4 regions of the Actinacidiphila sp. bgisy160 genome follow, and region 1 is predicted to be linked to each of the others. Evidence: riboswitches for the same ligand, from Rfam matches in the RefSeq annotation. Region 1 holds a riboswitch; each other region holds the start of a gene.
What was found. A riboswitch is a leader RNA that binds a small molecule or an ion and turns the genes downstream of it on or off. The one in region 1 is predicted to bind cyclic di-AMP.
Positions count from the first base shown of each region.

Region 2: it holds a riboswitch for cyclic di-AMP, as region 1 does, so the genes downstream of both, AC3EUJ_RS20335 (transglycosylase family protein) here and AC3EUJ_RS18310 (M23 family metallopeptidase) in region 1, are expected to answer to the same signal.
Region 3: it holds a riboswitch for cyclic di-AMP, as region 1 does, so the genes downstream of both, AC3EUJ_RS28985 (C40 family peptidase) here and AC3EUJ_RS18310 (M23 family metallopeptidase) in region 1, are expected to answer to the same signal.
Region 4: it holds a riboswitch for cyclic di-AMP, as region 1 does, so the genes downstream of both, AC3EUJ_RS24235 (C40 family peptidase) here and AC3EUJ_RS18310 (M23 family metallopeptidase) in region 1, are expected to answer to the same signal.

Region 1 covers NZ_JBYIQW010000021.1:3,201-10,377, reverse strand. Annotated here, with positions in the region: gene AC3EUJ_RS18325 (bifunctional acetate--CoA ligase family protein/GNAT family N-acetyltransferase) at 1-1,798, opposite strand, end outside; gene AC3EUJ_RS18320 (HPr family phosphocarrier protein) at 1,919-2,200, shown strand; gene AC3EUJ_RS18315 (GntR family transcriptional regulator) at 2,414-3,106, opposite strand; gene AC3EUJ_RS18310 (M23 family metallopeptidase) at 3,326-4,087, opposite strand; cyclic di-AMP (ydaO/yuaA leader) riboswitch at 4,103-4,258, opposite strand; gene AC3EUJ_RS18305 (M16 family metallopeptidase) at 4,944-6,314, opposite strand; gene AC3EUJ_RS18300 (M16 family metallopeptidase) at 6,332-7,177, opposite strand, start outside.
Region 2 covers NZ_JBYIQW010000025.1:9,258-16,434, reverse strand. Annotated here, with positions in the region: gene AC3EUJ_RS20365 (molybdopterin-dependent oxidoreductase) at 10-720, shown strand; gene AC3EUJ_RS20360 (cytochrome b/b6 domain-containing protein) at 704-1,357, shown strand; gene AC3EUJ_RS20355 (phospholipase) at 1,629-2,078, shown strand; gene AC3EUJ_RS20350 (peptidylprolyl isomerase) at 2,143-2,640, opposite strand; gene AC3EUJ_RS20345 (GNAT family N-acetyltransferase) at 2,734-3,366, shown strand; gene AC3EUJ_RS20340 (aldo/keto reductase) at 3,436-4,443, opposite strand; cyclic di-AMP (ydaO/yuaA leader) riboswitch at 5,077-5,267, shown strand; gene AC3EUJ_RS20335 (transglycosylase family protein) at 5,270-6,400, shown strand; gene AC3EUJ_RS20330 (SAM-dependent methyltransferase) at 6,605-7,177, shown strand, end outside.
Region 3 covers NZ_JBYIQW010000048.1:48,844-56,020, reverse strand. Annotated here, with positions in the region: gene pcrA (DNA helicase PcrA) at 1-1,934, opposite strand, end outside; cyclic di-AMP (ydaO/yuaA leader) riboswitch at 2,157-2,315, shown strand; gene AC3EUJ_RS28985 (C40 family peptidase) at 2,324-3,460, shown strand; gene AC3EUJ_RS28980 (hypothetical protein) at 3,512-3,865, opposite strand; gene AC3EUJ_RS28975 (C40 family peptidase) at 4,204-5,271, shown strand; gene AC3EUJ_RS28970 (LuxR C-terminal-related transcriptional regulator) at 5,319-5,990, opposite strand; gene AC3EUJ_RS28965 (PspC domain-containing protein) at 5,987-7,177, opposite strand, start outside.
Region 4 covers NZ_JBYIQW010000033.1:66,424-73,600, reverse strand. Annotated here, with positions in the region: gene AC3EUJ_RS24245 (ATP-dependent Clp protease proteolytic subunit) at 1-72, shown strand, start outside; gene AC3EUJ_RS24240 (hypothetical protein) at 79-381, shown strand; cyclic di-AMP (ydaO/yuaA leader) riboswitch at 733-889, shown strand; gene AC3EUJ_RS24235 (C40 family peptidase) at 893-1,366, shown strand; gene AC3EUJ_RS24230 (GNAT family N-acetyltransferase) at 1,400-2,044, shown strand; gene AC3EUJ_RS24225 (ATP-binding protein) at 2,057-2,488, opposite strand; gene AC3EUJ_RS24220 (helix-turn-helix domain-containing protein) at 2,774-3,625, shown strand; gene AC3EUJ_RS24215 (DUF397 domain-containing protein) at 3,641-3,892, shown strand; gene AC3EUJ_RS24210 (8-amino-7-oxononanoate synthase) at 3,895-5,043, opposite strand; gene bioB (biotin synthase BioB) at 5,191-6,414, shown strand; gene AC3EUJ_RS24200 (adenosylmethionine--8-amino-7-oxononanoate transaminase) at 6,407-7,177, shown strand, end outside.

The DNA.
Region 1 (7,177 bases):
TCACGACGGGCTTGCCGGTCCCCGCCCCGTCCACGGCGGCGTGGAGGGCCTCGGCCAGTGCGGGGTCGTCGCTGTTCGCGGGGGCCTCGGCGAGCTCCGAGCCGACGCGCGGGATGGCGGTGACCACCACCGCGTCGTGGGCGGGGTCGGCGAGGGCCGCGGTGAGGGCGGCCCGGAAGTCCTCGGGGCCGGCGGCGGTGGTGAGGTCGAGGGGGAGGCCGGGCTCCAGGCCCGCGGTGAGGCAGGCGTCGTAGGTGAGCAGCCCGAGGGACTCGGAGTTGCCGAGGATCGCGACGCGGGGTCCGGCGGGCAGCGGCCGGCACGACAGCAGCAGTCCGGTGTCGAGGAGCTCGGTGACGGTGTCGGTGCGGATGACGCCGGCCTGCCGCAGCAGGGCGGAGACGGTGCTGTCGGGGATGCGGGCGGGGGGCACCGCGTGTCCGGGCGGGGCGGCCGCCGAGTGCCGGGCGCCCTTGACCACGACGACCGGTTTGACGGCGGCGGTTCGCCGGGCGAGGCGGTAGAACTTCCGCGGGTTGCCGAGGGTCTCGAGGTAGAGCAGGGCGACGTCGGTGGCCGGGTCGTCGTACCAGAACTGCAGGATGTCGTTGCCCGAGACGTCCGCCCGGTTGCCCGCCGAGACGAAGGACGACAGCCCGGCACCGCGCCGGCGCAGCCCGGAGAGCATCGCGATGCCGATGGCTCCGGACTGGGTGAACAGCCCGAGCCGTCCGGCGTCCGGGGTCTCGGGTGACAAGGAGGCGTTGAGCCGGACGTCCTCGGCGGAGTTGAGGACGCCGAACGCGTTGGGGCCGATGACGCGCATGCCGTACGAATGGGCCTGCCGCACCAGGGCGCGCTGCCTGCGGCGGCCGTCGGCACCGGACTCCGCGTAACCGGAGGAGATCACCAGCAGACCGAGGACGCCGTGCCGGCCGCATGCGTCGACGGCCTCGGCGACGTTGTCGGCGGGCACGGCGATCACGGCGAGGTCGACGCTGTCGGGGATCTCGGCGACGGAACGGTGGGCGGGGACGCCCTCGGGGTCGAGGGTGCGCAGGTCCGCGGGGAACGAGCGGTTCACGGCGTGGACGCGGCCGGTGTAGCCGCCCGCGACGATGTTCCGGAGGACCCCGCGGCCGACGCCGCCCGGCCTGCGGCCGGTGCCGATGACGGCGACCGAGGCGGGGGCGAGCAGCCGCTGGACGGAGCGGGCCTCGGCGCGCTGTTCGCGGGCGCGCATGACGGCGAGGGACTGCTCGGTGGGCTCCAGGTCGAACTCGAGCCGGACGACGCCGTCGGTGAAGCTGCGCTGCTGGGTGTAGCCCGCGTCGGTGAAGACCTTGATCATCTTGCGGTTGGCGGGCAGCACCTCGGCGATGAAACGGCGGATGCCGCGCTCCTGCGCCACCGCGGCGATGTGCTCCATCAGGGCGGAGGCCACACCGCGGCCCTGGTGCGCGTCCTGGACGAGGAAGGCGACCTCGGCCTCGCCGTCGTCGGTGCGGTCGTAGCGGACGGTGGCGATGAACTCGCCGCCGACCAGGGCCGCCAGGCCGACGCGGTCGCGGTAGTCGTGGTGGGTGAAGCGGTGTACGTCCCGGTCGGAGAGCCGGGGGTAGGGCGCGAAGAAGCGGTAGTACTTGGACTCGTCCGAGACCTTCTCGTAGAAGCTCACCAGCCGTTCGGCGTCGTCCGGCGCGATGGGCCGGACGTGCGCGATCCCGCCGTCGCGCAGGACCACGTCCGCCTCCCAGTGGACCGGGTAGTCGCGCTCTGCGGCGGGCGGCGTCGTCATGGCCCCAGCGTACGGGCACCTCGCCACCGCGGGCCCGGTGCGACGATGTGGTGACGGACCGGTGTCCGAGGCATGGCAGACTGGTCTAGACCTCCCAGGAACGACCCGAAGGGCAACACCATGGCTGAGCGCCGCGTCACCATCGGCTGGGCCGAGGGCCTGCACGCACGTCCCGCTTCGATCTTCGTCCGCGCCGCCACCGCCGTGGGCGTGCCGGTCACCATCGCGAAGGCGGACGGCGCCCCCGTCAACGCCGCCTCGATGCTCGCCGTGCTGAGCCTGGGCGTGGCCGGCGGCGAGGAGGTCGTCCTGGCCTCCGACGCCGAGGGCGCGGACGCCGCTCTCGGCAGCCTGGCCAAGCTCGTCTCCGAGGGGCTTGACGAGCTCCCCGAGACCGTCTGACGCCGCGCGAAGCCGCGTTCGACAAAAGGGGCGGGCCGCCGCGTGAAATCCGGCCGGATTTCGCGGACCCGCCCCTTCGTCGTTGCCGGGCAATTTCCGGGCAGCGTGCAGCACAATAGCGCGCTGAAAAGCCCGCGGACAATTACCCACGTTGTATACGGCACTTCTGTTAAACCCGGCCGCGCGAAGTGTGTACGGCGTGTTTCGGATTTCTCACCGCGCCGCGGCACCGCGTCCCGTGCTCTGCGGACGGCGCAGCCGGTGCACCGCCGTCGCCCGCTCCACGTGGGCCGCCATGAGCCGCCGGGCCCGCTCCGCGTCGCCACGCGCCACCGCGTCCACCACCGCGCCGTGCTCCTCCCAGGACTCCACGGCGCGCCCCGGGGTGTCGACCGCGTACACCCAGGCGATCTTGTGCCGCAGCTGGGTCAGCAGCGCCACCAGGGTCGGGCTGCCGGAGGCCTGGGCCAGCGTCTCGTGGAACCAGCCGTCCAGCGCGGGCAGGTCCGACAACTGGCGGCGGAGGGAACGTTCCTGGCCCAGCCGGACGAGCCCGCGCAGCACCTTCACATGGGCCTCGGTACGCCGCTGCGCCGCCCGTGCGGCGCCCAGCGGCTCCAGCAGGGCGCGGATGTCCAGCAGGTCGGCGGCCTCCTGCTCGGTCGGCTCGGCGACGGACGCCCCGGCGTGCCGGCGGGTCTGCACGAAGCCCTCGGACTCCAGGGTGCGCAGCGCCTCGCGCACCGGGACCCGGGACACCCCGTAGCGCTTGGCCAGCTGCTCCTCGGTCAGCCGGCTCCCCGGCGCGAAGAACCCGCTGATGATGTCGTCACGGATCGCCGTGCACACCGCCCGGGCCGAAATCCGGCCGCCCGCACCGCCCGTCCCGTTCACGTACGACCCCACATCGCAGGTTCCTTTCAGTGCGCGCCGACGGCCGTCCTTTAATCCCCGCGTAACGGAGGAGCCGGCGTTTCTGCCGCGACTCTATTCCAGCGCGGCGCCGATTCCGACGGCCGCCCTGAATTCATGGAGCATTTTTGGACACCCGGCGGCCGGGAAGCGCCCCCACACCGAAGGCCCCGGCGGGAACCGGGGCCTTCGGCGTGGGGGGAGGGGAATGGCTCAGATGCGGACGCCCTTGGAGCGCAGGTACGCCAGCGGGTCCACGTCGGCGCCGTAGGACGGGGCCGTACGGGCCTCGAAGTGCAGGTGCGGCCCGGTCACGTTGCCGGTGGCACCGGACAGGCCGATCTGCTGGCCCGCGGAGACGGTCTGGCCCACGGACACACCCAGCGAGGACAGGTGGCCGTACTGGGTGTACATGCCGTCCGCGTGGCGGATCACGATGTTGTTGCCGTACGAGCCGCCCCAGCCCGCCTCGACGACGGTGCCCGCGCCGACGGCGTGCACCGGGGTGCCGACAGAGGCGTGGAAGTCCACACCGGTGTGGTGGCCGGAGGACCACAGGCTGCTGGTCGCGCGGTAGGGCGTGCCGATGGTACCGGCGACCGGCCGAACCCAGCCGCCGAGCGTGCCGCGGCCCTGTGCGGCACTCCGCGACGCGTGCGCGGCGCTGTCGCGGGCCGCCTTGGCCTTGGCGGCCTTGGCCGCGGCCTCCTCGGCGGCGCGCTCACGGGCGGCGCGCTCGGCGTGCGCGACATGGGCCTCGTGGCGCTTGCGTGCGACGACGGCGGCCCGGTGCTGGGCCGACGCCTGGTCGGCGAGATGCGCGGCGAGGTCCCCGGCGACCGCGGCGCAGCGGGCGAAGGCGGAACCCTCGGCCTTGGCGTCGGCGGCCGCGGCGGGCACGACGAACGCGCCGGTCGTGATGGTGGTCAGCGCGGCAGCGCCGGCAAAGGTGGAGCGTATGGAGAACGACGCCATGGGCAGGCGGAGATCCTTTCCTTCCTTCTCGCCTACCGGGTTAGCTGACGGGTTCGGAGCAGGAAGGTCTCCTACGGGCGGCGCACGCCGCCCGATTCACCCCAGGGACATCTCAGGTGGGTCCCCGGCTCCCCAGGCTCGCGCCTGACGGGGACTCGGCGATCGTTGCTCCGGTGCCGCGGGAGGCGGCTGCTTCCGCCGGGCAACCCGAGGACGTTAACCAGGTGTTGCTCGCGGTTCCAAAAAAATCCGGCGATATGTGCGGGATGCCACACCGGACGCCAAGCGGTCGCAACCGTCCGCAATTCCGCGACTCCGCAGCTCCCCCGGCGGTGTGCCCCCTCCGGGAAGCCCCGCACGTCCGCTGCGCGGACCGCGGTGACCCGCGTCACCGGCCGGCCCCGCCGAACGGAACCCGGTGACGGAACCGCGTGCGTAGGGTCACACCAGGAGCGGCCACCGACGCCGCCCGCGCCAAGAAGGACTTCCTGCGCGCCTGCCACGACCGGACGCCCGGCCGTCGGGCCGAGGGGACCGAGGCCGCCCCCCACCCGCGACGGGCGGACGAGCTACCGGTGCTCGCCGAGCGTGTCGCCGCTGCCCGCCGGGGCCTGGACCGGGGCTGCGCGGACGGCCCCTGCTGGAGGTGCTCGCCGGACCCGGGGCCGAGGTTCCCGCGGCTATCGACCTGTCGGAGGGCGCGCCGGCCTCGCCCGCCGGCGGCCCGCGCCGACCGGCGCCGGCATGTGCGTCAACGTGGCGGGCCCGGCCGGCCTGCTGAACGGGCACCTCCCGCACCCCCGCACGCCGCGGCCCCGGGCGCCCGAGGGCACCCGGGGCCGCTGTGGGGTGGCGGTCAGCCGCCCGTGACGACCTCCACCGGGCCGATACCCAGCTCGCGGACGGGGTCCGCGATGACAGAGGCGTCGCCGACGAGGACGACCACGAGCCGGTCCAGGGGGAAGGCGTTGACAACCGCGGCCGTCGCCTCCACCGTGCCCGTGGCGGCCAGCCGCTCGTAGAGGCGGGCCTGGAAATCGTCCGGCAGGGACTGCTCGACCTGGTCGGCGAAGGTCCCGGCCACCGCCGAGGCGGTCTCGTAGCGCAGCGGCGCGACGCCCACGAGGTTCTGCACGGCGGCGTCCCGCTCCTCGTCGGTGAGCCCCTCCGCCGCAAGGGTGCGCAGCACCTGCCAGGTGTCGGCGAGGGCGGGCGCGGTGACGTCGGTCGCCACGGACCCGCTGATGCCGAGCAGGGAGACACCCGTGCCCTCGGGCGTGGAGAGCAGCACCTGGCCGAAGGCCCGCACGCCGTAGGTGTAGCCCTTCTCCTCCCGCAGGACGCGGTCCAGGCGCGAGGTCAGCGTGCCGCCGAGGCAGTACGTGCCGAGCACCTGGGCGGCCCAGACGGGATCGTGGCGGTCCGCGCCGGCGCGGCCGATGAGCACCTGGGTCTGGACGGACCCGGGGCGGTCCACAATCACCACGCGCGCGGTGTCGTCCGCGGTGATCGCGGGCAGCGGACGTCGCTCGGCGGGCTTGCCGCTCCACTCCCCCAGCGTGCTCTCGAGCAGCGCCTCCAGGTCGATCCCGGTGAGGTCGCCGACCACGACGACCGTCGAGGTGGACGGCCGTACGTGCATGTCGTAGAAGGCCCGCACGGCGGACGCGTCGATGCGCGCGACCGTCTCCTCGGTGCCCTGGCGCGGCCGGGAGCAACGCAGGTCGGCGGCGAAGAGCTCCCTGGACAGCGCCATGGCCGCGCGCCGCGCCGGGTTGGCCAGCTCGTGCGGGATCTCGTCGAGGCGGTTGCGCACCAGCCGCTCGACCTCGCCGTCCGGGAACGCCGGGGCGCGCAGCGCGTCGGCGAGCAGGCCCAGGGCCTTGTCGAGACGCGAGGCGGGGACCTCCAGGGAGACCCGCACGCCCGGGTGGTCGGCGTGGGCGTCGAGGGTGGCCCCGCAGCGCTCCAGCTCGGCGGCGAACTCCTCGGCGGTGTGCTTGTCGGTGCCCTCGGACAGCGCCCGGGCCATGATCGTGGCGACGCCGTCCAGGCCCTCGGGCTCGGCGTCGAGTGGCGCCATGAGCAGCACCTCGACGGCGACGACCTTCTGACCGGGCCGCTGGCTGCGCAGCACCGTCAGCCCGTTGGGCAGCGTCGACCGCTCGGGCGCCGGGAAGTCCCAGGGCTTGGGCTGCCCCGGCCGGGGCTGTGGGTGGAACGTCATGGTGGTGTGGACGTCGGTCACTGGTCCGCGCCCTCCTCGTCCTCGTCGGAGTCCTCGCCGGACGCGGCCGCGGAGCCCGTGGGCTCGTAGACCAGCACCGCGCGGTTGTCGGGCCGGAGGGTGGCCGCGGCGACCGCGCGCACCTCGTCGGCGGTGATGTCCAGAATGCGCTTGACGGCGGTCAGCGCGAGCTGCGGGTCGCCGAACAGCACGGCATACCGGCACAGTTCGTCGGCGCGGCCACCGACCGTGGCGAGCCGGTCCAGCCACTCACGCTCGAGCTGGGCCTGGGCCCGCTCCATCTCCTCCGGGGTCGGGCCCTCCTCGGCGAACCGGGCCAGCTCCTCGTCGACGGCCGCCTCGATGGCGGGCACCTCGACACCGCTGGACGTCTTCACGTCGAGCCAGCCGAGCGACGGCGCCCCGGCCAGCCGCAGCAGGCCGAACCCGGCCGCGACAGCGCTGCGGTCCCGGCGCACCAGGCGGTTGTGCAGCCGGGAGGACTCACCGCCACCGAGGGCGGTCAGCGCCAGGTCCGCGGCGTCGGCCTCGCGGGTGCCGTCGTGCGGCAGCCGGTAGGCGGCCATCAGCGCGCGCGAGGGGACGTCCTCCTCGACGACCTCGCGGAGTTGCCCGCCGATCACTCCGGGGAGTGAACCGTCACGCGGCGCCGGCTTGCCGTCGTGGGACGGGATGGTGCCGAAGTACTTCTCGATCCAGGCCAGCGTCTGCTCCGGGTCGATGTCGCCGACGACCGCGAGGACGGCGTTGTTCGGCGCGTAGTACGTCCGGAAGAAGGCCCGCGCGTCCTCCAGGGAGGCGGCGTCCAGGTCCGCCATCGAGCCGATGGGGGTGTGGTGGTA
Region 2 (7,177 bases), on a different contig from region 1:
GTGAGACGCATGGACGGCAAGGGCACGCCGGTCGGCCGGCGCGTGGTGCTGGGGATGCTCGGGCTGGGGGCCCTGGGGGTGGCGCTCGGCAGCCGCGCCCAGGACGGCCTGGACTCGGCGCTCTCACAGGTGGCGGGCAAGGACCCGACCGGGCTCAGCGGGCTGCTTCCCGGGGGCGGTGGCTTCCGCATCTACAACGTGGCGAACTCCGTTCCCCGCCGGGACGCGACCGACTACCGCCTCACCGTCTCCGGCCTCGTCGACCGGAAGGCCGCCCACACCCTCGCCGACCTGCGGGCGATGCCGCAGACCCGGCTGGTGCGCGACGTGCAGTGCGTGACGGGGTGGCGCGTGCCCGGGACGCCCTTCGAGGGGGTGCGGCTGTCCCACCTCCTCGACCTCGCCGGTGTGCGGGAGGGTGCCGGCGCCGTCCGCTTCACCTGCTTCGACGGGGTCTACAGCGAGAGCCTCACCCTCGAACAGGCCCGCAGGGACGACGTCCTGGTCGCCCTGAGGATGCAGGACAAGCCGGTCACCGCGGCCCACGGCGGCCCCGTGCGGCTCTACGTGGCACCCATGTACTTCTACAAGTCCGCCAAGTGGCTCTCGGGCATCGAGGTCACCCGGGACGTGCGGCCCGGTTACTGGGAGCACTACGGCTATGACGTCGACGCCTGGGTCGGCCGCTCGAACGGACGCCACGATGACCCCACGTCCTGAGACCGTGCGCCGGTTCACCCGTGGCGAGCGCTGGGTGCACCGCTCCACGGCCGTCCTGATGCTCGTCTGCCTCTGCACGGCGGCGGCCCTCTACCTGCCCCCGCTCGCCGAACTCGTGGGCCGCAGGCGACTGGTGGTCACCGTCCACGAGTGGTCCGGCATCGCCCTGCCGCTGCCCGCCCTCGCCGGCCTCGCCTCCCGCGCCTTCCGGCACGACCTGCGGCTGCTCAACCGGTTCGCGCCGTATGACCGGGGCTGGCTGCGCGACGCGCTGCGCCGCGTGCCCCACGAGCGGCGTGCGGCGGGCAAGTTCAACGCGGGGCAGAAGCTGTACGCGTCCTTTGCCGCGGGCGCGGTGCTCGTCATGCTCGGCACCGGGCTGCTGATGATGTTCCCGCACCTGAGCGGCGTGGTGTGGCGCACCGGTGCGACCTTCGTGCACGACTGGCTGGCGCTGGCGGTGGCCGCGGTGGTCGCGGGACACCTGTGGATGGCGGCGGGCGACCCGCAGGCGCGGCTGGGGATGCGCACCGGGTTCGTCACACCGGAATGGGCGCGCCGCCATCATCCGCGGTGGGAGCGTGCGGAGTCGGGGCGGGGGGAGTCCGGGGACCGGCCGCGCACCCCCGGCGCCTGACGCCCCGTAGGGGAGGGCGCGGCCCGCGGGCTCCGCGGGTTCCACGGGGAAGTGAACCAGGCAACGGTGTCAGCCACTTGACGTGCCGTCGACGTTCGTCGCCGACGGCACGTCGTCATGTTCATGTAATTTTTGCCGTCCGGCATCTACTCGCATAGACCCTCGCGGCCCCATCCTGGCCTCGCACACCAGTACCACCCGTTCGGTTCCGCATCCGGTTGCACCGCCATGCCCGCGCGTCACATCGCGCCTGTCAGTGACTGGAGTCCCCATGCGCCGAATCACGACCGGCTTCGCCGCCACCGCCGTCGCCGCCGTCGCCACCGTCGTCTTCACCGTCCCCGCCCAGGCCGCGCCCGCCGACAAGGCCCAGGTGCTCGCCAGTTGGACCCAGACCAGCGCCTCCAGCTACAACGCCTGGTGGTCCGCCCGCGGCAACCAGAGCGCCTGGGCGGCCTATGGCTTCGACTGGTCCACCGACTACTGCAGCAGCTCCCCGGACAACCCCTTCGGCTTCCCGTTCCAGAACTCCTGCGCCCGGCACGACTTCGGCTACCGCAACTACAAGGCGATGGGCAGCTTCTCCGCCAACAAGAGCCGCCTCGACAGCGCCTTCTACGAGGACCTCAAGCGCATCTGCGCCAACTACGGCGGCGCCACCGCGACCGCCTGCAACAGCACCGCCTGGACCTACTACCAGGCGGTCAAGGCCTTCGGCTGACCCCGGTGACACGGCGGCCCGGCACCGGGAGCTCCGGTGCCGGGCCGCTTCCGTGGAACCGGGGTCAGCCGATCGTGCCGGACTTGGCGATCTCGACGCGGGCGCTGGTGGCGCCGGTGCGGGAGCCGAGGGACTCGATCTTCTTGACGACGTCCATGCCCTCGACGACCTCGCCGAAGACCACGTGCTTGCCGTCGAGCCAGTCGGTGACGATCGTGGTGATGAAGAACTGCGAGCCGTTGGTGTTCGGGCCCGCGTTGGCCATGGAGAGCTGGCCGGGCTTGGTGTGCTTGAGCTGGAAGTTCTCGTCGGCGAACTTCGCACCGTAGATGCTCTTGCCACCGGTGCCGTTGCCGGCGGTGAAGTCGCCTCCCTGGAGCATGAAGTCGGGGATCACGCGGTGGAAGTGCGAGCCCTCGTAACCGAAGCCGTGCTCGCCGGTGGCGAGCTCACGGAAGTTCCGCGCGGTCTTGGGGACCACGTCGTCGAACAGGGTGAACACGATCCGCCCGGCGGGCTCGCCGTCGATCGTGATGTCGAAGAACACGTCGTTGCTGTTCATGAGGCCATTTTCGCATCCGCGGCCCCCGGCCTCCGACGCGCCCCGCGGAAACGCGCTTGACGGGTGACCCGGCCGGACACCACCATCCGGGGCATGCCCGAACCCGTGATCTTGGAAGGCGAGCACGTCCGCCTGGAGCCGCTGAGCGCCCGGCACACGGACGGGCTGCTGCGCGCCGCCACCGAATCCCGCGACACCTACGCCTACACCAAGGTGCCGGCCGAACGTGAGGCCATGGCGCGCTATGTGGAGGAGGCCCTCCAGGACCAGGCGACCGGGGCCGCGCTGCCCTTCGCCGTACGGGACGTCCGGCGCGACGCCCTCATCGGCTCCACCCGGTTCCTCGACCTCGACTACTGGACGGCCACCCCCGCCTGGCCCGCGGGCCGCTCCGTGCCCCGCGGCGGTGCCGTGCCCACCGTCGCCGAGATCGGCAGCACCTGGCTCGCCGCTTCCGCCCAGCGCACCCCTTGCAACACCGAGGCGAAACTGCTGCTGCTCACCCATGCGTTCGACGTGTGGGCTGTGTTGCGCGTCACCCTGAAGACGGACGCGCGCAACGCGCGCTCCCGGGCGGCGATCGAGCGCATCGGCGGCCGCTTCGAGGGGGTGCGCCGCGCCCACACCCGCGCCGTGGACGGCACCGTCCGCGACAGCGCGTACTACTCGATCCTCGCTGACGAGTGGGCCGGCGTCCGTGCCGCCCTGCAGGCCCGTCTCGCCTGAGTCCCGACACCGACGGGAATGGGCCGGCCCTCGACGGGGGCCGGCCCATTCGCGCGTGCGGGGCGGTCGTCAGGGGATGCGGACGCCCGCCTCGGCCGAGAGCCGGTCGATCTCGGCCAGCTCGTCCGGGCCGAGCGGGCCCGCGTCGAGGGCGGCGAGGTTCTGGTCGAGCTGGGCGACGCTGCTCGCGCCGATGAGGACGGAGACGACCCGCGGGTCGCGCAGCACCCAGGTCAGGGCCAGCTGGGCCAGGGTCTGGCCGCGCTCGCCGGCGAGCTTGTCGAGCGCGTGCAGGAAGGTGAGCTTCTGCTCGGTCAGGGCGTCGCGCTTGAGGAAGTGGCCGAGCGCCATCCGGGAGTCGGCCGGCACACCCTCGAGGTAGCGGTCGGTGAGCTGGCCCTGGGCGAGCGGCGAGTAGGCGATGAGGGCGGTGCCGGTGTCGCCGACGGCGTCGAGGACGCCGGCCTCCGGGTCGCGCTGGAGGATGCTGTAGGCGGCCTGGTGGATCAGCAGCGGGGTGCCCAGATCGCGCAGGATCTCCGTCGCCCGGCGGTGCGCCTCGGCGGGGTAGTTGGAGATGCCGGCGTACAGGGCCTTGCCCTGGCGGACCGCGGAGTCCAGGGCGCCCATGGTCTCCTCCAGGGGCGTGTCCGGGTCGAAGCGGTGCGAGTAGAAGACGTCCACGTGGTCCAGGCCCATGCGGCCCAGGGACTGGTCGAGGGAGGAGAGCAGGTACTTGCGGCTGCCCCACTCGCCGTACGGGCCGGGCCACATGTCGTACCCCGCCTTGGTGGCGATGAAGAGCTCGTGGCGGTACGGGCGGAGGTCCTGGGCGAAGATCGTGCCGAAGTTGGCCTCGGCCGAGCCGGCGGGCGGGCCGTAGTTGTTGGCCAGGTCGATGTGGACCACGCCACGGTCGACGGCGCGGCGCAGCACCGCGCGCTGCTTCTCCAGCGGCGAGGTGTCGCCGAAGTTGTGCCACAGGCCGAGGGACACGACGGGCAGCAGGACCCCGCTGCGCCCGGTCCTGCGGTATTCCATCGAGGCGTAGCGGTCGTCGGCGGCGAGGTAGGGCACGCGAGGGCTCCCGGGCGATGTGAGGAAATGTGCGGGATTGGGAGGCTACCTTCGCCCAATCGGCGCTGTCACGTCCGTCTTCCGGACGGCGGCGCTCGTCAGTGCCCTCTTCTCGCCCCGCCGCAGGGGCGGTTGTGGCGCACGCCACACCGCGGACCGCGCCGGAGCGGCGCATCCGGGAATCGGGGGATGCGCTCGGTGGTTGGCTCAGAGGGTGTTCCTGCGGGTGGGTCCTCAGGACGGCGTGGTCGGGGGCGGGTTGGAGCGGTACGCCTCCTGCTTTATCCGGCATTGAGGTATCTAACCGGACATATGCACCCACAGTGCATGCATAGCGAATCGATGCGTGATGGGTGTCACGTGCCGAATACGCGGCGGGAGCCCTAGGCGACGCAGCGTCTAATTTCTCCACCGGATTTAACCGTACGATATCGCGCGATTACCGTGCGCCAATTTTTCGCCTACGCAGAGCGGACACTTCTCACGTAAAGTCACAGAAGCTGTTGATCGACTTGCGGTCCGTCGGGTGGCGTGATTCCGCTCCTTGCTCCCGAACGATTCCGTCGTTTAGCTTCCAGATCTCGCAGGACCAATTCCTGCGAGATTCTTCCGGGTGGAACGCCTAGTCCTGCCGCTGCCCGGACGCCGGATGACAAGACCGCACGGCAGGAGCGGGGGACCCAGGTAGTTGCCGTTCCCGTTGGTCTCGGGACGGCTAGGGGTGAAGTCGCAGCGACGTGCCTTTATTTGGCATGCCCAATCGCGGCCGGGCATCTCCAGTCCGAACCCGACAGCTTACCTCGCAGGCGTCGGAGAGGAATTCGGCATGCCCGGTAAGGGAAAGCACCGTCGTCCGCGGAACACCCGCATCACCCGTATCAGCGCCCTGGCCGGCACCACCGGCGCCGCGGTGGCGCTCCCGATCGTCGGCGCCACCGGTGCCCACGCCGCTCCCGTGAGCGTGTGGGACAAGGTCGCGGCCTGTGAGAGCACCAACAACTGGTCCATCAACACCGGTAACGGCTTCTACGGCGGCCTGCAGTTCACCCAGAGCACCTGGGCCGGCTTCGGTGGCACGAAGTACGCCCCGCGTGCCGACCTCGCGACCAAGGCCGAGCAGATCGCCGTCGCTGAGAAGGTTTTGGCGACCCAGGGCCCGCAGGCCTGGCCCGTGTGCGGCCCCAAGGCCGGTCTGACCAAGGCGATGGCCAACCCGTCGGCGACCCCGGCGAGCGCCTCCGTCGCCGCCGCGAAGTCGGCCGCGAAGCCCGCCGCGAAGCCCGCTGCCCCCGCCAAGAAGGCCGAGGCGCCGAAGAGCGCCGGCGGCTCCTACAAGGTCGCCGGCGGCGACACCCTCTCCAAGATCGCTGACGCCCAGTCGGTCGACGGCGGATGGCAGAAGCTGTACGTGAACAACAAGTCCGTCATCGGCGGCAACCCGAACCTGATCTACCCGGGCCAGGTCCTGTCCCTGGGTGAGAAGGCCGCCGCCAAGACCGCGCCCAAGGCCGCGAAGTTCGCCCCGGCCGCCGTCAAGGCCGCCAGCACCTCCGGCTACACCGCCCCGCTCGACCGCGTCACCCTGGGCACCGCCTACCACCGGGCCGGCGCCATGTGGTCCAAGGGCTACCACACCGGTGTCGACTTCATCGCCTCCACCGGCACCAAGGTGAAGTCGATCGCCGGCGGCACCGTGGTCTCCGCGGGCTGGGGCGGCTCGTACGGCAACCAGGTCGTCGTCAAGCACGCCGACGGCCGGTACTCCCAGTACGCCCACCTGTCCTCGCTGTCGGTCTCGGCCGGCCAGACGGTCTCCGTCGGCCAGCAGCTCGGCCTGTCGGGCGCCACCGGCAACGTGACCGGTCCGCACCTGCACTTCGAGGTGCGCACCACGCCCGACTTCGGCTCCGACATGGACCCGCTGGCGTACCTCCGCGCCCACGGCGTCAACGTCTGATCAACTGTTCTACCGTCATCCGGCGCTAGGGTGTGCCCTGTTCCCCTCTCTCGGGGAACAGGGCACATGCCTTTGGTCTGTGACCGAAAACGGATCGAATATTTCCATTTCATGTTTCCTCTCGAACGGTCGATCAGTAGCCTCTGACGCACATGGTCGTGTCCACGACCACGCGTCCTGATCGCCGACGAGCTGGAGCCGTTGATGGAGCGTCCTGCCTGGGCCCCTCATGGGATCGATCTTTCCGTGCCGAGCGTGTCCCGCATCTACGACTACTACCTAGGCGGCTCGCACAACTTCGAGGTCGACCGGGAGGCGGGACGGCGGGCCATCGAGGCCTTCCCGGGGCTCCCGAAGATCATGCAGGCCAACCGGGCGTTCATGCGCAGGGCAGTGCGCTACTCCGTCGACCAGGGCATCACCCAGTTCCTCGACGTCGGCTCCGGCATCCCCACCTTCGGCAACGTCCACGAGGTCGCCCAGGCGGCCAGTCCCGGCGCCCACGTCGTCTACGTCGACCACGACCCGGTCGCCGTCGCCCACAGCCGCGCCGTGCTGGAGGGCAGCGAGGACGCCGCGATCGTCGCCGCCGACCTGCGCTCCCCCCGCGACATCCTGGACAGCGCGGAGGTGCGCGACCTCATCGACCTGGAGCGCCCGGTCACCCTGCTGCTCGTCGCGGTCCTGCACTTCCTCGAGGACGCCGACGAACCGGCCAAGGCCGTGGCCGAGCTGCGCGATGCCATCGCCCCCGGCAGCCTGCTGGTCGTCACCCAC
Region 3 (7,177 bases), on a different contig from region 1:
ACCACCGGGAACTCCAGGCCCTTGGCGGTGTGCAGGGTCATCAGCGTTATGACGCCGCCGCCCTCGTCGTCGTCCGGGATCTGGTCGGAGTCGGCGACCAGCGCGACCCGCTCCAGGAACTCGGCGAGCGTGCCGGGCTCCTCCTCGGTGCGCTCCTGCTCGAACTCCAGGGCCACCGCCGCGAGTTCCTGGAGGTTCTCGATGCGGGTCTCGTCCTGCGGGTCGGTGGAGGCCTGGAGCTCGGCCAGATAGCCCGTGCGCTCCAGCACCGCCTCCAGGACGGTGGCGGGGCCGGCGCCGGAGTCGACGACGGTGCGCAGCTCCTCCAGGAGCTCGTTGAAGCGCTTGACGGCGTTGACCGAGCGCGAGGCCATGCCGAAGGCCTCGTCGACCCGGCGCAGCGCGGCGGCGAAGGAGATCCGCTCGCGTGAGGCCAGGGCGTCGACCATGGCCTCGGCGCGCTCCCCGATACCGCGCTTGGGCACGTTGAGGATGCGGCGCAGCGGGACGGTGTCCTCGGGGTTGGCGAGCACCCGCAGGTAGGCCAGGACGTCCCGGACCTCCTTGCGCTCGTAGAAGCGGACCCCGCCGACGACCTTGTAGGGCAGGCCGACACGGATGAAGACCTCTTCGAAGACACGGGACTGCGCGTTGGTCCGGTAGAAGACCGCGACCTCGCCGGGGCGGGCTTCGCCGGCGTCGGTGAGGCGGTCGATCTCGTCGGCGATGTACTGCGCCTCGTCGTGCTCCTGGTCGGCGACGTAGCCCGTGATGACGGGGCCCTGCCCGGCCTCGGTCCACAGGTTCTTCGGCCGCCGGGAGGCGTTGCGCTCGATGACGGCGTTGGCGGCGGAGAGGATGTTCTGGGTGGAGCGGTAGTTCTGCTCCAGCAGGATGGTGCGGGCCTGCGGGTAGTCCTCCTCGAACTGGAGGATGTTGCGGATCGTGGCGCCGCGGAAGGCGTAGATGCTCTGGTCGGCGTCACCGACCACGCACAGCTCGGCGGGCTCCTCGCCCTCGCCTTGGCCCTCCCCGCTCCCCGTGCCGACCAGTTCGCGCACCAGGGTGTACTGCGCGTGGTTGGTGTCCTGGTACTCGTCGACCAGGACGTGGCGGAAGCGGCGCCGGTAGTGCTCGGCGACGTCCGGGAATGCCTGGAGCAGGTTGACCGTGGTCATGATGATGTCGTCGAAGTCGAGCGCGTTGGCCTCGCGCAGCCGCGACTGATACATCGCGTAGGCCTCGGCGAGCTTCTTCTCGAACGGGTTCTCGGCCTGGTCGGCGAAGGTCTCCTCGTCGATGAGCTCGTTCTTGAGGTTGGAGACCTTGGCGCTGAAGGACTTCGGCGGGAACTGCTTGGGATCCAGGTCCAGGTCGCGGCAGACCAGGGCCATCAGGCGCTTGGAGTCGGCCGCGTCGTAGATCGAGAAGCTGGAGGTGAAGCCGAGCCTCTTGGACTCCCGGCGCAGGATGCGGACGCACGCGCTGTGGAAGGTGGAGACCCACATCACATTGGCTCGCGGACCGACCAGCTGCTCGACACGCTCCTTCATCTCCCCGGCGGCCTTGTTGGTGAAGGTGATCGCCAGGATCTGCCCGGGGTGCACCTTGCGGGCGCCCAGCAGGTACGCGATGCGGTGGGTGAGCACCCGGGTCTTGCCGGAACCGGCACCGGCGACGATGAGCAGCGGGGAGCCGGTGTGCTCGACGGCGGCGCGCTGCTGCTCGTTGAGCCCGTCGAGCAGCGCGGCCGGGTCGACGGCCGGGCGGGGGGCGCCGTCCCGGTAGTAGGCGTCCCTGTCGACGGGCGCGTCGAAGCGCCCCTCGAAGAGGTCGTCGGGGACCGTGCCGGGCTCGTCCTCGGGAGGCGGCGGGGGCTCCTCCTCCCTCGGTTCGAGGCCGGCCAGGAAGCTGTCGTCAAAGAGGCTGCTCATCGCCTCCCGAGTCTAGGCCGTGGGACGGACAGCGTTGCGCCGCTTGCCCGACCCCGACCCCGTCCCCGTCCCCGTCCCCGTCACGACCCTTCGCGGCCCGGATGGTGAAGGTCACGAAATGATTGCGGACAATTCGAGCACCAGGGTTCCCACAGGCCCCCGCAGTTGACTACCGTGCCGGATCAGGCGGTCCGCTCCACGCGGCGGCGACCGTGCCGTCACGGGCCGCCTCCGCTGAGTCCGGCGACCGCCGGAGCCGGGGACCCAACGACCTTGGGGTGAATCGGTCCGTACGAGCGCGACGCGCCCGCACGGACCGTAGGGCGGCCTTCCGAAGCCCGAACCCGACAGCTAACCCGGTAGGCGGTCCACGGAAGGAGCCGCCTGACTTGGCGACGCACCGCAAGCCGCGCCCGCGCGCGCTGACCGTCCCCGGTCCCCGGACCGCGGTGGGCCTCACGACCGCCGCGCTGGCGACCGTCACTCTCTTCGGCGAGAGCGCGAGCGCGGCGCCCGCCTCACCCGACAAACCCTCCATCACCGAGGTCAAGGCCCAGGTCGACAAGCTCTACCACCAGGCCGAGGCCGCCACCGAGCGCTACAACGGCGCCAAGGAGCAGACCGAGCAGCAGCGCACGCGCGCCGACGCGCTGCTCGACCAGGTGGCCCGAAAGACCGAGACGCTCAACGCCGCCCGCCGCACCATCGGCGAGTACGCCGCGGCGCAGTACCGCGGCGGCGGCCTGGACGGGACGACGACCTTCCTGCTCACCTCCGACCCGCAGCAGTTCCTGGACCAGGCGCACCTGATGGACCGCCTGTCCGACCGCCAGGAGCACGCGCTGGAGACCTTCCGCTCCGAGCAGGCCGAGACCACGGCCAAGCGCGCCGAGGCCGTCGAGAGCCTGCAGAGGCTGACCGAGGCGCAGCAGCGGCTGAACGCGGAGAAGACCGCGGTCAAGCAGAAGCTCGCCGCGGCGCAGAAGCTGCTGAACAGCCTCACCGCCCAGGAGAAGGCGCGGCTGGCGGCGCTGGAGAAGAAGCGCCGGGAGGAGGCCGCCGCGAAGGCCGCGGAGATCGCCGCCAAGGAGAAGGCCGCGCAGGAGGCGGCGGCGAAGGAGGGGGCCTCATCGGGCTCGTCCACCGGCTCGACGGCCCCGGCGTCCGGCACCTACGCCGCCAAGGCGGCCAAGGCGATCGAGTTCGCGCGCGCCCAGCTGGGCAAGCCGTATGTGTACGGCGCCACCGGCCCGAACTCCTACGACTGCTCCGGCCTGACCCAGGCCGCCTGGGGCGCCGCGGGCGTCTCGATCCCCCGCACCACCTACGACCAGGTCGACTTCGGCAGCCGCGTCGGCGCGGACCAGCTGCAACCCGGCGACCTGGTCTTCTTCTACTCGGACGTCACCCACGTCGGCCTCTACATCGGCGGCGGCGAGATGATCCACGCCCCCCACACCGGGACCGTGGTGAAGATCGCCCCGATCACGGAGATGCCGATCTACGGCTACGCCCGGATGGCCTGACCCCCGCCCGGACGGCCTGAGCCCGAGCCCGGCCCGTCCCCGCGGCCGGGTTCAGGTCCACAGCACCGCGATGAAGATGTTGGCGGTGGTCAGCGCACCCACGGTGCCGAAGGCCGCCGCCGGCACCTTCTCCTCGTCCCGCTTGACGTAGACCAGGCCGAGGATCACCACCAGGATCGCGAGCTTCACGCCGATCTTGATGTTGTCGACCGGCTGGTCGTCGGCCTGGTTGAGGCCGACCAGCAGCGCGCCGGTGACCAGCATGGTCAGCGCGCCGTGCAGCATGCCCGGCACGAAACGGGCCTCGCCGCGGCCCATGGCCTTCATCTGGGTGAGGAAGCCGCCCAGCAGGGCGGCGATGCCGATGATGTGCAGACCGACGATCAGGTTGATGAGTACGTCCATGACTCAGGACCCTAGCCAGGCTCTTATCAGCAACCGGCACCGAGGTCGCCCTCTCACGTCATATCGGTCACGGCCGGACCACAAGTGACCAGGTCACCCGTCGAACAGCGGTCATCCGTGGGCAGACCGCGGCCGAATCGGACCAGTCCCGTACAGTCCGGAGCCCCCTCGGGCGGCCAGGTTTAGCGTCCTGCACCAGGTGGCCGATCCCCACTGCCGCGAGGACCCCGTCCCCGGCACGGCCGCCCCCGCCGAAGGTCCGGCGGTGGACGGCTCCCCGTCCGCCCGCCGCCGGACCGCCGGGGGGCGTACGGACAGCCCGGAAGGAGTGACGGCGCGTGGCGTCGCACAGAAGGCCCAAGCAACGCGGCCTGTCAGGCACGACCGCGCGCACCGCGGCCGGTCTCGCCCTGGCGGGCGCGGCCTCCGTGACCTTGTTCGGGGAGGCCGGGCACGCCGAGCCCCGGCTGACCACGGACGAGGCCAGGGCTCGGGTGGACCGGCTGTACGAGGAGGCCGAGCAGGCCACCGAGCGGTACAACGGCGCGAAGGAGAAGGCGGACACGGCCACCGAGCGGATCGAGAGCCTGCAGGACGAGCTCGCCCGCAGGACCGAGCGCCTGAACAGCACCCGCGACGGTCTCGGCTCCCTCGTCACCGCGCAGTACCGCAGCGGTGGCATCGACCCCGCCGTCCAGCTGGCCCTCGCCTCCTCCCCCGGCGACTACCTGGAACGCGCCGGGATGCTGGACCGGATGAGCAGCCGTCAGAATGCCGCGCTGCGCGCCCTGTCGGCCCAGCGGCGGGACATCGAGCAGCTGCGCGCCGAGGCGGGCGCCGAGCTCGACGAGCTGCGCGGCACCCGCGCAGAACTCGCCCGCCACAAGCGCACCGTGGAGCAGCGCCTGGCCTCCGCGCGGCAGTTGCTCGGCCGTCTCACCGCCGGCCAGCGCGCCGAGGTACTGTCCTCGGGGGGCCACGGTTCCGCCGACCCGGCCCGCGTCGGCCGCGGCGCCGCCGGCTCCCGCGCCGGCCTGGCGCCCGCCGCCGCCCCCAACGCGCGCGCCGCCCGTGCCGTCTCCTTCGCCTACGACTCCCTCGGGCTGCCCTACGTCTGGGGCGCCACCGGGCCCTCGTCGTACGACTGCTCGGGCTTCACGCAGGCCGCGTGGCGGGCGGGCGGGGTGTCCCTGCCGCGCACGACGTACACCCAGATCAACGCGGGCACCCGGATCCCCCGCTCCCAACTGCAGCCCGGTGACCTGGTGTTCTTCTACTCAGGGATCAGCCACGTCGGCCTCTACGTCGGCAACGGCATGATGATCCACGCCCCCCGCACCGGTGACGTCGTCAAGCTCGCCCCGGTCGACCAGATGCCCTTCGCGGGCGCCACGCGTCCGGCGTGACACCCGCGGCGTGACACCCGCGGCGTGACACCCGCGGCCGCGGGGCCTCAGACCAGCCGGCGCGCGGTCGCCCAGCGGGTGAGTTCGTGCCGGTTGCTGAGCTGCAGCTTGCGCAGCACGGCCGACACGTGCGACTCGACCGTCTTCACCGAGATGTAGAGCTGCTTGGCGACTTCCTTGTACGCGTAGCCGCGCGCGATCAGCCGCAGCACCTCGCGCTCGCGCTGGGTCAGCCGGTCCAGGTCCTCGTCGACCGGCGGGGCGTCGGTGGAGGCGAAGGCGTCCAGGACGAATCCCGCCAGCCGGGGCGAGAAGACCGCGTCGCCGTCGGCGACCCGGAAGACCGAACTGACCAGGTCGGGACCGGTGATGGTCTTGGTGACGTAGCCGCGGGCGCCGCCGCGGATCACCCCGATGACGTCCTCGGCGGCGTCGGAGACCGACAGCGCCAGGAAGCGCACCGGGTGTTCGGCGTCGCCCATGAGCCCCGCACAGCGCTTGAGGACCTCGACCCCGCCGCCGCCCGGCAGGTGGACGTCGAGCAGGACGACGTCGGGCCGCGTGGCGGTGATGACGGAGACCGCCTGGTCCACGTCGGCGGCCTCGCCGACCACGTCGACCCCGGTCCGCTCGGTCTCGCCGATCTCGGCCTGCACCCCGGTGCGGAACATCCGGTGGTCGTCGACGAGGACGACCCTCACGCGTCGCTCCGTGCTCATGACGACCTCCCTGGTCCCTGGGCCCTGTCCATCTCCAGCTCCACTTCCGTCCCCCCGCCCGGTGCGGAGCGCAGCCGCGCCTCGCCGCCGTTGCGCCGCATCCGGCCGATGATCGACTCCCGGACGCCCATCCTGTCCGACGGTACGTCCTCGAGGTCGAAGCCGGGGCCGCGGTCGCGGACCGATACGAAGACCTTGCTCTCCTCGACCTCCGCGTACACCTGCACGGCTTCGTCCCCACCGTACTTGGCGGCGTTGACCATGGCCTCGCGGGCCGCCTGCATCTGCGCCACCAGCCGTTCGTCGAGCGGGCAGTCGCCGACGCACACCACCTCGACAGGGACGCCGTGCGCGTCCTCCACCTCGGCCGCGGCCCGGCGCACCGCCTCGGCCAGCGTGGCGGGCTCGTCGTCCTTGCCGTTGCCCTCGGGCCGGTAGAGCCAGGCCCGCAGCTCCCGTTCCTGCGCGCGGGCCAGCCGGGCGACCTCGCGAGGGTCCTCGGCGTGCCGCTGGATGAGGGTCAGGGTGTGCAGCACGGAGTCGTGGACGTGCGCGGCGACCTCGGCCCGCTCCTGCGCGCGGATGCGGGCGAGACGCTCGGCGGACAGGTCCTGGGTCATGCGCACGAGGTATGGTCCGGCGATCAGCGCCGCGCCGACCAGCACGGCGAGCGCGGCCTGGAGGATGGTGCCCAGGTGGCTGACCGAACCCTGCACGACGAGGAAGCCGGTCACGCCCACGCCGACCAGGATCACCCCGGCGGCGCCGCGGGCGAACGGCAGCAGCCTCTTGCGGCGGCTCAGCTCGGCCCATCGGGCGCGGCGGGCGTTGTCCGCCTGCCGCCACACCAGGGCGACGCCGAGCCCGATCAGCAGCAGCGGCCAGACGTAGGCGTTGGCCCTGCCGAGGTTGAGGTTGTCCAGCAGGATGCCGAGGCCCATGGCGAGCGCGATGAGCGCGACGATCTGGCCCCGGTCGGGCCTGCGTCCGGCGAGCCAGGAGCGGGCGTCGCGCGGCTCCTTGGCCTCGACGACCCCGCCGACGCCGAGCGGCACCACGAACCAGAAGACCGCGTACAGCAGGATGCCGAGGCCCTGGATGGTGGCCAGGACGACGAAGACGACCCGCACCCAGGCCACGGGCAGTCCGAGGTGCCCGGCCAGCCCGCGGGCGACGCCGCCGATCAT
Region 4 (7,177 bases), on a different contig from region 1:
TACGGACTGGTGGACCGGCTGACGCTGAGCCGCAAGGACGGCGCCGGCCGCCCCCCGCACTCCGCGCGGTGACCGGCCGTGGTACCCGAACTGCCACCGCTCCCGGCCCTGACGCGGGCCGAGGGCGAGCTCGTCGACACCTATCTGGAGGTCGTGGACCTGCTGGGCCGGATCAACCCGTCCCGCTCCCGGGACACCTACGGGGCGCTGCGCGCCGCGCAGGCCCTGGTGGGGCGGGCGACGGAGCTGCGTGACGCGCTGACACTGATGCACATGCGCGGTGAGAGCGAGGTGCACACGGCCACCATGGAACGGGCGCTGCGGGTGCTCGACGGCGAACGGCGCACCGGCCAGGTCACCTTGCCGCCCCACCGTCGCTGACGGAGCGTCACGACGCACTGGTCCGTTCGGGCGACGCGAACTCGAACCGAATGGACTCGCCCGATCGTTGTATCTGCCGTGGACGGCCGAGTGGTCACAAGTTGCGCGACACGGCCGCACTCATCCGGAATCTGACGCTCCGCCCCTGGTGTTCGACTCCTTTCGAGTCGTCAGTCCGGGCCCTGCGTCGCGGAGTCCACCCGAATAGGTGAGTCGTGAACAGACTCACATTCGACCGGTTGCGCTGGGAATCGGTCGCTTCGGTGGGTGATCATCCCTTTGACGACAAGCCCCCGTCATCCCGGCGGGGCGGTCCGCGCGGACGCCGAATCCTGCCGCCGCGCGGATGCCAGGTCGACAACGACGCACCGGCAGGAGCGGAGGACCCGAGCAGTACGGGTCCGGCGCCGGTCGCCGGACCCTTGGGGTGAAGCCGCAGCCGCGGCCGGGCATCTTCGCCTGCCCGAACCCGACAGGTCATCCTTCGCAGGCGGACGACGAAGGGTTGCGCATGAGTGCGCCAACAGCCATGTCCGGGGTCCTGTGCCGGCTGGGGGCGGTATCCGCCCTCACGGCGGCCGCCGTGGCCGGTCCCGCGGTACTGCCGGAGCTCGCCCAGCAGGCCGACGCGGCGACGGTCTCCACCAAGGCGCTGCGGATCGCGGCGTCCAAGAAGGGCGCGCCGTACCAGTACGGGGCCGCCGGCCCCGGCAGGTTCGACTGCTCCGGGCTCACCTTCTACTCCTTCAAGAAGGCGGGCAAGAAGCTGCCCCGCACCGCGGCGGCGCAGTACAACAGCGTCCGGCACATCCGGAAGTCCGCACGGACCCGCGGCGACCTGGTGTTCTTCCACTACGGGAGCAACGTCTACCACGTGGGGATGTACGCCGGGCACGGCAAGATCTGGCACTCCCCCAAGCCCGGCGGGCGGGTGCGGCTGGAGATGATCTGGAGCCGCAGCGTCTGGTACGGCCGGGTGAAGTGACCCCGGTCGCGGACGTGCCGGTAGCGTGCCGGTGTGTCCTTGGAACGAATCCTCGCCGACGCCGCGGTGGGCGTCTTCCCGCCCGCCGACGGCTCGGTGACGGTCGTGCCGCAGCCCACGCCGCGCGACGCCGGGGTGATCGCCTTCACCGCCCACGCCGTGGTCTTCGCGGACGCCGACCCGGGGCGGATCCGCGGGCTGCTGCCGCCCGGCGACCTCTCGGCACCGCTCGATCCGCCGTTCCTCACCGCGCTGTGCGGGCTGCTGGACCGCACGGTGAACAACGTCGACCTGCTGACCGCCGCGCCGGCGCTGCCTGGGCGGCCGCCGGCCGCGCTGGGCCTGCCCCTGCGGGAGACCGCCGAACGGGACCACCCGCGGATCGCCCGGGCCCTGCGGCACCGTGACGACGTCCGGGCGTGGACGGTGCCCGGGGGCACGGTCCTGACCGGCCGGGGCGTGGCGGGCCGCTGGGAGGCGGCCCTGGAGGTCGACCCGGGGGCACGCGGCGCGGGCCTCGGCCGCCGGCTCGCGCTTGCGGCGCGCCATCTCGTCCCCGGGGGCGAGACCGTGTGGGCGCAGATCGCCCCGGGCAATGCGGCGAGCGTGCGGGCGCTCACGGCGGCGGGCTTCGTCCCGATGGGCGCCGAGGCGCTGCTGCTCACACGGGAGGACTGAGGGCCACTGGGGTCACTCGACGGCGGCAGTGGCCCAGGGCAGGCTGATCCAGACCGTCTTGCCGCCCTCCGCGGTGGGGGTGACCAGGAGCGTGCCGCCCGCCTCCACCGTGAGATGACGGATGATCACCATGCCGCGCCCGTTGTCCTGCTGCACGGCGGCGGGCAGCCGCTGGGGCCACCGGGGGTGACTGTCGGTGACCCCGATGCGCAGTTGCTCGTCCCGGTCCAGCTGGACGTCGAGGGTGAAGGTCGGCGACTGGCCGAGGGTGTGCAGCACCGCGTTGGTCGCCAGCTCGGAGACGATGAGCCGGACGGAGTCGGCGGGGTCCGAATCCTCGGGCATGCCCCACTCCACCAGCAGGTCGCTCACGTAGCGACGTACCGCGGGGACCGAGGCAGGGTCGCTCGGCAGGGTGACGGATGCTTCCTGGTGGTCTGCCATGGCGACGCTGTCCCTTTCCCGCCGTGACCAGGACGCCGGCGCCCGCCGCGCCCGTGGCCGCGCGCGCGACAGCCGAAGGCGCCGTGCCCCGCCCACGCGGCACGTCCCCGTTCGGCACTCACGCGCCAGAGTGTCACTCATCGTGCCCTTAATCAGGTGTCACCACAGCTATATGCATATATCTGTCGCCCAAAGCGGTGAACTCTGCTACGAGAGAACGTATTTGCGCGGCAGACTTCGCCCGGGGACCGGCGGGGGTGCCGGGAACCGGGAGGTGCACACACCATGCAGCAGGTGCCGGCGGTACGCCGCCGCAAGATCGGCTCGGAATTGCGCCGTCTGCGCGACACGGCGGGGCTCACCAGCGGTGAGGCCGCCCAGCGGCTGGGGTGGCACCAGTCCAAGGTCAGCCGGATCGAGACCGGCCGCAGCGGGGTGCGCCCCGAGGACGTCACGGCGCTGCTGGACGTGTACGGCGTGCGCGACCAGCGGCTGCGGGAGATGCTCGCCGCGCTCGCGAGCGAGGGCGACCGGCGCGGCTGGTGGCATGAGTTCCGGGAGGAACTTCCCTCCGCCTACCGGGACTTCATCTCCCTGGAGACCGACGCCTGCCGGGCGCGAACCCTGGAGACGACGGTGGTTCCCGGACTGCTGCAGACCCCGGACTACGCCCGTGAGTTGACCCGCTCGGTCCTGCCGCAGCTCGGTCCGCGGCAGATCGCGACCCTGGTGCAGGTGCGGATGGCCCGCCAGGCGGTGCTGCGCGCCGATCCGCCGCTGGAGTTGTGGGCGGTACTGGACGAGGCGGTGCTGCGCCGGAGTGTCGGGGGGCCCGGAGTGATGGCGGCGCAATTGAGCCATCTTGTGGAACTGGGTTCACTGCCTCATGTGCATCTGCAGGTGCTGCCCTTCTCGGCCGGTGGGCATATAGGCGTCACAGGGCCTTTCGTAATCTTCTCATTTCCGCGCATTGCTGATCTCGACGTGGTTGTTCTCGACCATTTGACGAGTAGTCTCTATCTGGATCAGCACGAGGACGTCAGGGCGTACGGTGCTGCCTTCAATCGATTGCGCTCCCATGCCCTGTCGAGTGAGCAGTCGTTGTCCTTCATCTCCGGCATCGGCAAAGGCGCGTAAGGAGGCACGCCCCCCATGTCCAATGTCCTGCCTCAGTACGTCACCTCCAGTGCGTCCCTCTTCGGCGTGAACTGGCGACGCAGCAGCTACAGCACGGCGGCGAACAACTGCGTCGAGACGGCCCTCATCGGAGACGGGCCGCTCTCGGGTCAGCTCGCCGTACGCGACTCCAAGGATGTGCGCGGCCCCGCCCTGCTCTTCCCCCCGGCGGCCTGGGCGGAGTTCCTCGCCGCCGTGGCGACGGGGAACCTGACCGAACACCCCTGAGTTCAGGGGCGCGGCGGCGCCGTACGGACGATCGTCCCCACGGCGTCGCCGATCTCCCGGTCGGTCAGATCGGCCCGCGCGGTGAGCCGCAGCCGCGAGATCCCGTCGGGCACGGACGGTGGCCGGAAGCAGCCCACGGCGAGACCCGCCGCACGGCACGCGGCGGCCCACGCGACGGCCGCCTCGGGTGACGGCGCCCGCACCGACACGACGCACGCGTCCGGCACGGTGGCGTCCAGCCCCGCCTCCACCAGCCGCTCGTACAGCTCGCCGGCGACCGCCCGGGCCCGTACGGCGCGTTCCGGCTCCCGCCTCAGCAGGCGCAGCGCGCCGAGCGCCGCGCCCGTCGCCGCCGGGGCGAGGCCCGTGTCGAAGATGAACGTCCGAGCGGCGTTGACCAGGTGCTCGATGACCCGGGCCGGTCCCAGCACCACTCCGCCCTGGCTGCCCAGGGACTTGGAGAGCGTGGCGGTGCACACCAGTCCGGGCGCGCCCGCCAGTCCCGCCTCCGCGGCCGCTCCACGGCCCCCGGGACCGAGCACCCCGAGGCCGTGGGCGTCGTCCACCAGCAGCGCCGCGCCGTGCTCGCGGCAGGCGGCGGCCAGCGCACCGAGCGGGGCCGCGTCGCCGTCCACCGAGAACACCGAGTCGGTGACGGCCACGGCGGGCCCGCCGTGGCCGATGAGTGCCTTGCGCAGGGCGTCCGGATCGGCGTGCGGCACGACCTCGGTGGCGGCGCGGGAGAGCCGGCAGCCGTCGATGAGCGAGGCGTGGTTGCCGCTGTCGGAGACGATGAGGGTGTCCGGCTCGGTGGTCAGCGCGGTGACGGCGGCGAGGTTGGCGGCGTAGCCGGAGGCCAGGACCAGCGCCGCCTCGAAACCGCAGAAGGCGGCCAGTTCGGCCTCCAGCTCGGCGTGCAGCTCCGTACTGCCGGTGACCAGCCGGGAACCGGTCGAGCCGGCGCCCCAGCGCAGGCAGGCGTCCGCGCCGGCCCGGGTCACCTCGGGGTGGTGGGCGAGCCCCAGGTAGTCGTTGGAGGCGAGGTCCAGCAGGGCCGACCGCGCGGGCCGCGGCCGCAGCGTGCGCACCAGTCCGGCGGCGCGACGCCGTTCGGCGTGCGCGTCGATCCAGTCGAACGGGTCGCGGCTCATGGTCGTCCCCAGGGGTCGGCGGAGGGTTCGGCGCCACCGTAGTGTGCCGGATCGTCTCGCACGGTGTGGTGATGCACACACTCTGCGCGAGCTGTCTTGTGGCATGCCCCATTGGCCCGGGCCCGTGCGGTACGCCAGGATCGCGGCATGGATCTGCTGAATGCTTTGGTCGAGAAGGGCCTGCGCCGCGAGCTGCCCACCCGCGAGGAGGCGCTCGCCGTCCTGGCGACCTCCGACGAGGAACTCCTCGACGTGGTGGCCGCGGCCGGCAAGGTGCGCCGCAAGTGGTTCGGCCGCCGGGTGAAGCTGAACTACCTGGTCAACCTCAAGTCGGGACTGTGCCCGGAGGACTGCTCGTACTGTTCGCAGCGGCTCGGCTCGGAGGCCGGGATCCTCAAATACACCTGGCTGAAGCCCGACGAGGCGGCGGCCGCCGCGGCGGCGGGGGTCGCCGGCGGAGCCAAGCGGGTCTGCCTGGTGGCCAGCGGTCGCGGCCCGACCGACCGCGACGTGGACCGGGTCTCCAAGACCATCGAGACCATCAAGGAGCAGAACGAGGCCGTCGAGGTCTGCGCCTGCCTGGGCCTCCTGTCCGACGGGCAGGCCGAGCGGCTGCGTGGCGCGGGTGCCGACGCGTACAACCACAACCTCAACACCTCGGAAGCCACCTACGGGGACATCACCACCACGCACACCTACGCGGACCGGGTCGAAACGGTGCAACAGGCCCAGGCGGCGGGCCTGTCGGCCTGCTCCGGACTGATCGCGGGCATGGGCGAGAGCGACGAGGACCTGGTCGACGTGGTGTTCGCGCTGCGCGAGCTGGACCCCGACTCCGTCCCGGTGAACTTCCTCATCCCCTTCGAGGGCACCCCGCTGGCGAAGGAGTGGAACCTCACCCCGCAGCGGTGCCTGCGGATTCTCTCGATGGTGCGGTTCGTCTGTCCCGATGTGGAGGTCCGCATCGCGGGCGGCCGCGAGGTGCACCTGCGGAGCATGCAGCCGCTCGCGCTGCACCTGGCGAACTCCATCTTCCTGGGCGACTACCTCACCAGCGAGGGCCAAGCCGGCAAGGCCGACCTCGACATGATCGCGGACGCCGGTTTCGAGGTGGAGGGCGCCGGCGAGGTGACCCTGCCCGGACACCGGGCGGACGCGGCGGCCGCGGCCGGGGGCTGCGGCTCGCACGCCTCCGCGGGCTGCGGGTCGCACGGCGAGGGGGAGGGCGGCGGCTGCGGCCCGTGCGGCGGCCACGCCCACGGTGACGTCCAGGCCGGCGCCGCGCAGCCGGCGGCCGCCGGTGCCACCCGCACCGACCTGGTGGCCGTGCGCCGCCGTGGCACCGGCACGGACCTGCCGCCCAATGCCTGAGCCACTCACCCCCCGCGAGCTGCTGGCCCTGGACCGGGAGCACGTGTGGCATCCGTACGGGCCCATGCCGGGCCGTCACGAACCGCTCGTCGTCGAGTCCGCGGCCGGGGTCCGGCTGCGGCTCGCCGAGCCGGTAGAGGGCGCGACCGAACTCGTCGACGGCATGTCGTCGTGGTGGTCGGCGATCCACGGCTACAACCACCCGGTGCTCAACGAGGCGGCCCGCGGCCAGCTGGACCGGATGAGCCACGTGATGTTCGGCGGGCTCACCCACGAGCCGGCCGTGCGGCTCGCCGCCCGCCTGGTCGAGATCACCCCCGAGCCGCTACGGCACGTATTCCTCGCCGACTCCGGCTCGGTGTCGGTCGAGGTCGCGGTCAAGATGTGCCTGCAGTACTGGCGTTCGCTCGGGCGGCCGGAGAAGCAGCGTCTGATGACCTGGCGCGGCGGCTACCACGGCGACACCTGGCAGCCGATGTCCGTCTGCGACCCCGAGGGGGGCATGCACGGGCTGTGGTCCGGCGTCCTGCCCCGGCAGGTCTTCGCGGACGCGCCGCCGGCCGCGTACGAGGAGGCGTACGCCGGCCACCTGCGGAAGACGATCGCCGCTCACGCGCACGAACTCGCCGCGGTCGTCGTGGAGCCCGTCGTGCAGGGCGCGGGCGGCATGACCTTCCACTCCCCCGCCTATCTGCGCGTGCTGCGCGAGCTCTGCGACGAGCACGACGTGCTGCTGGTGTTCGACGAGATCGCCACCGGCTTC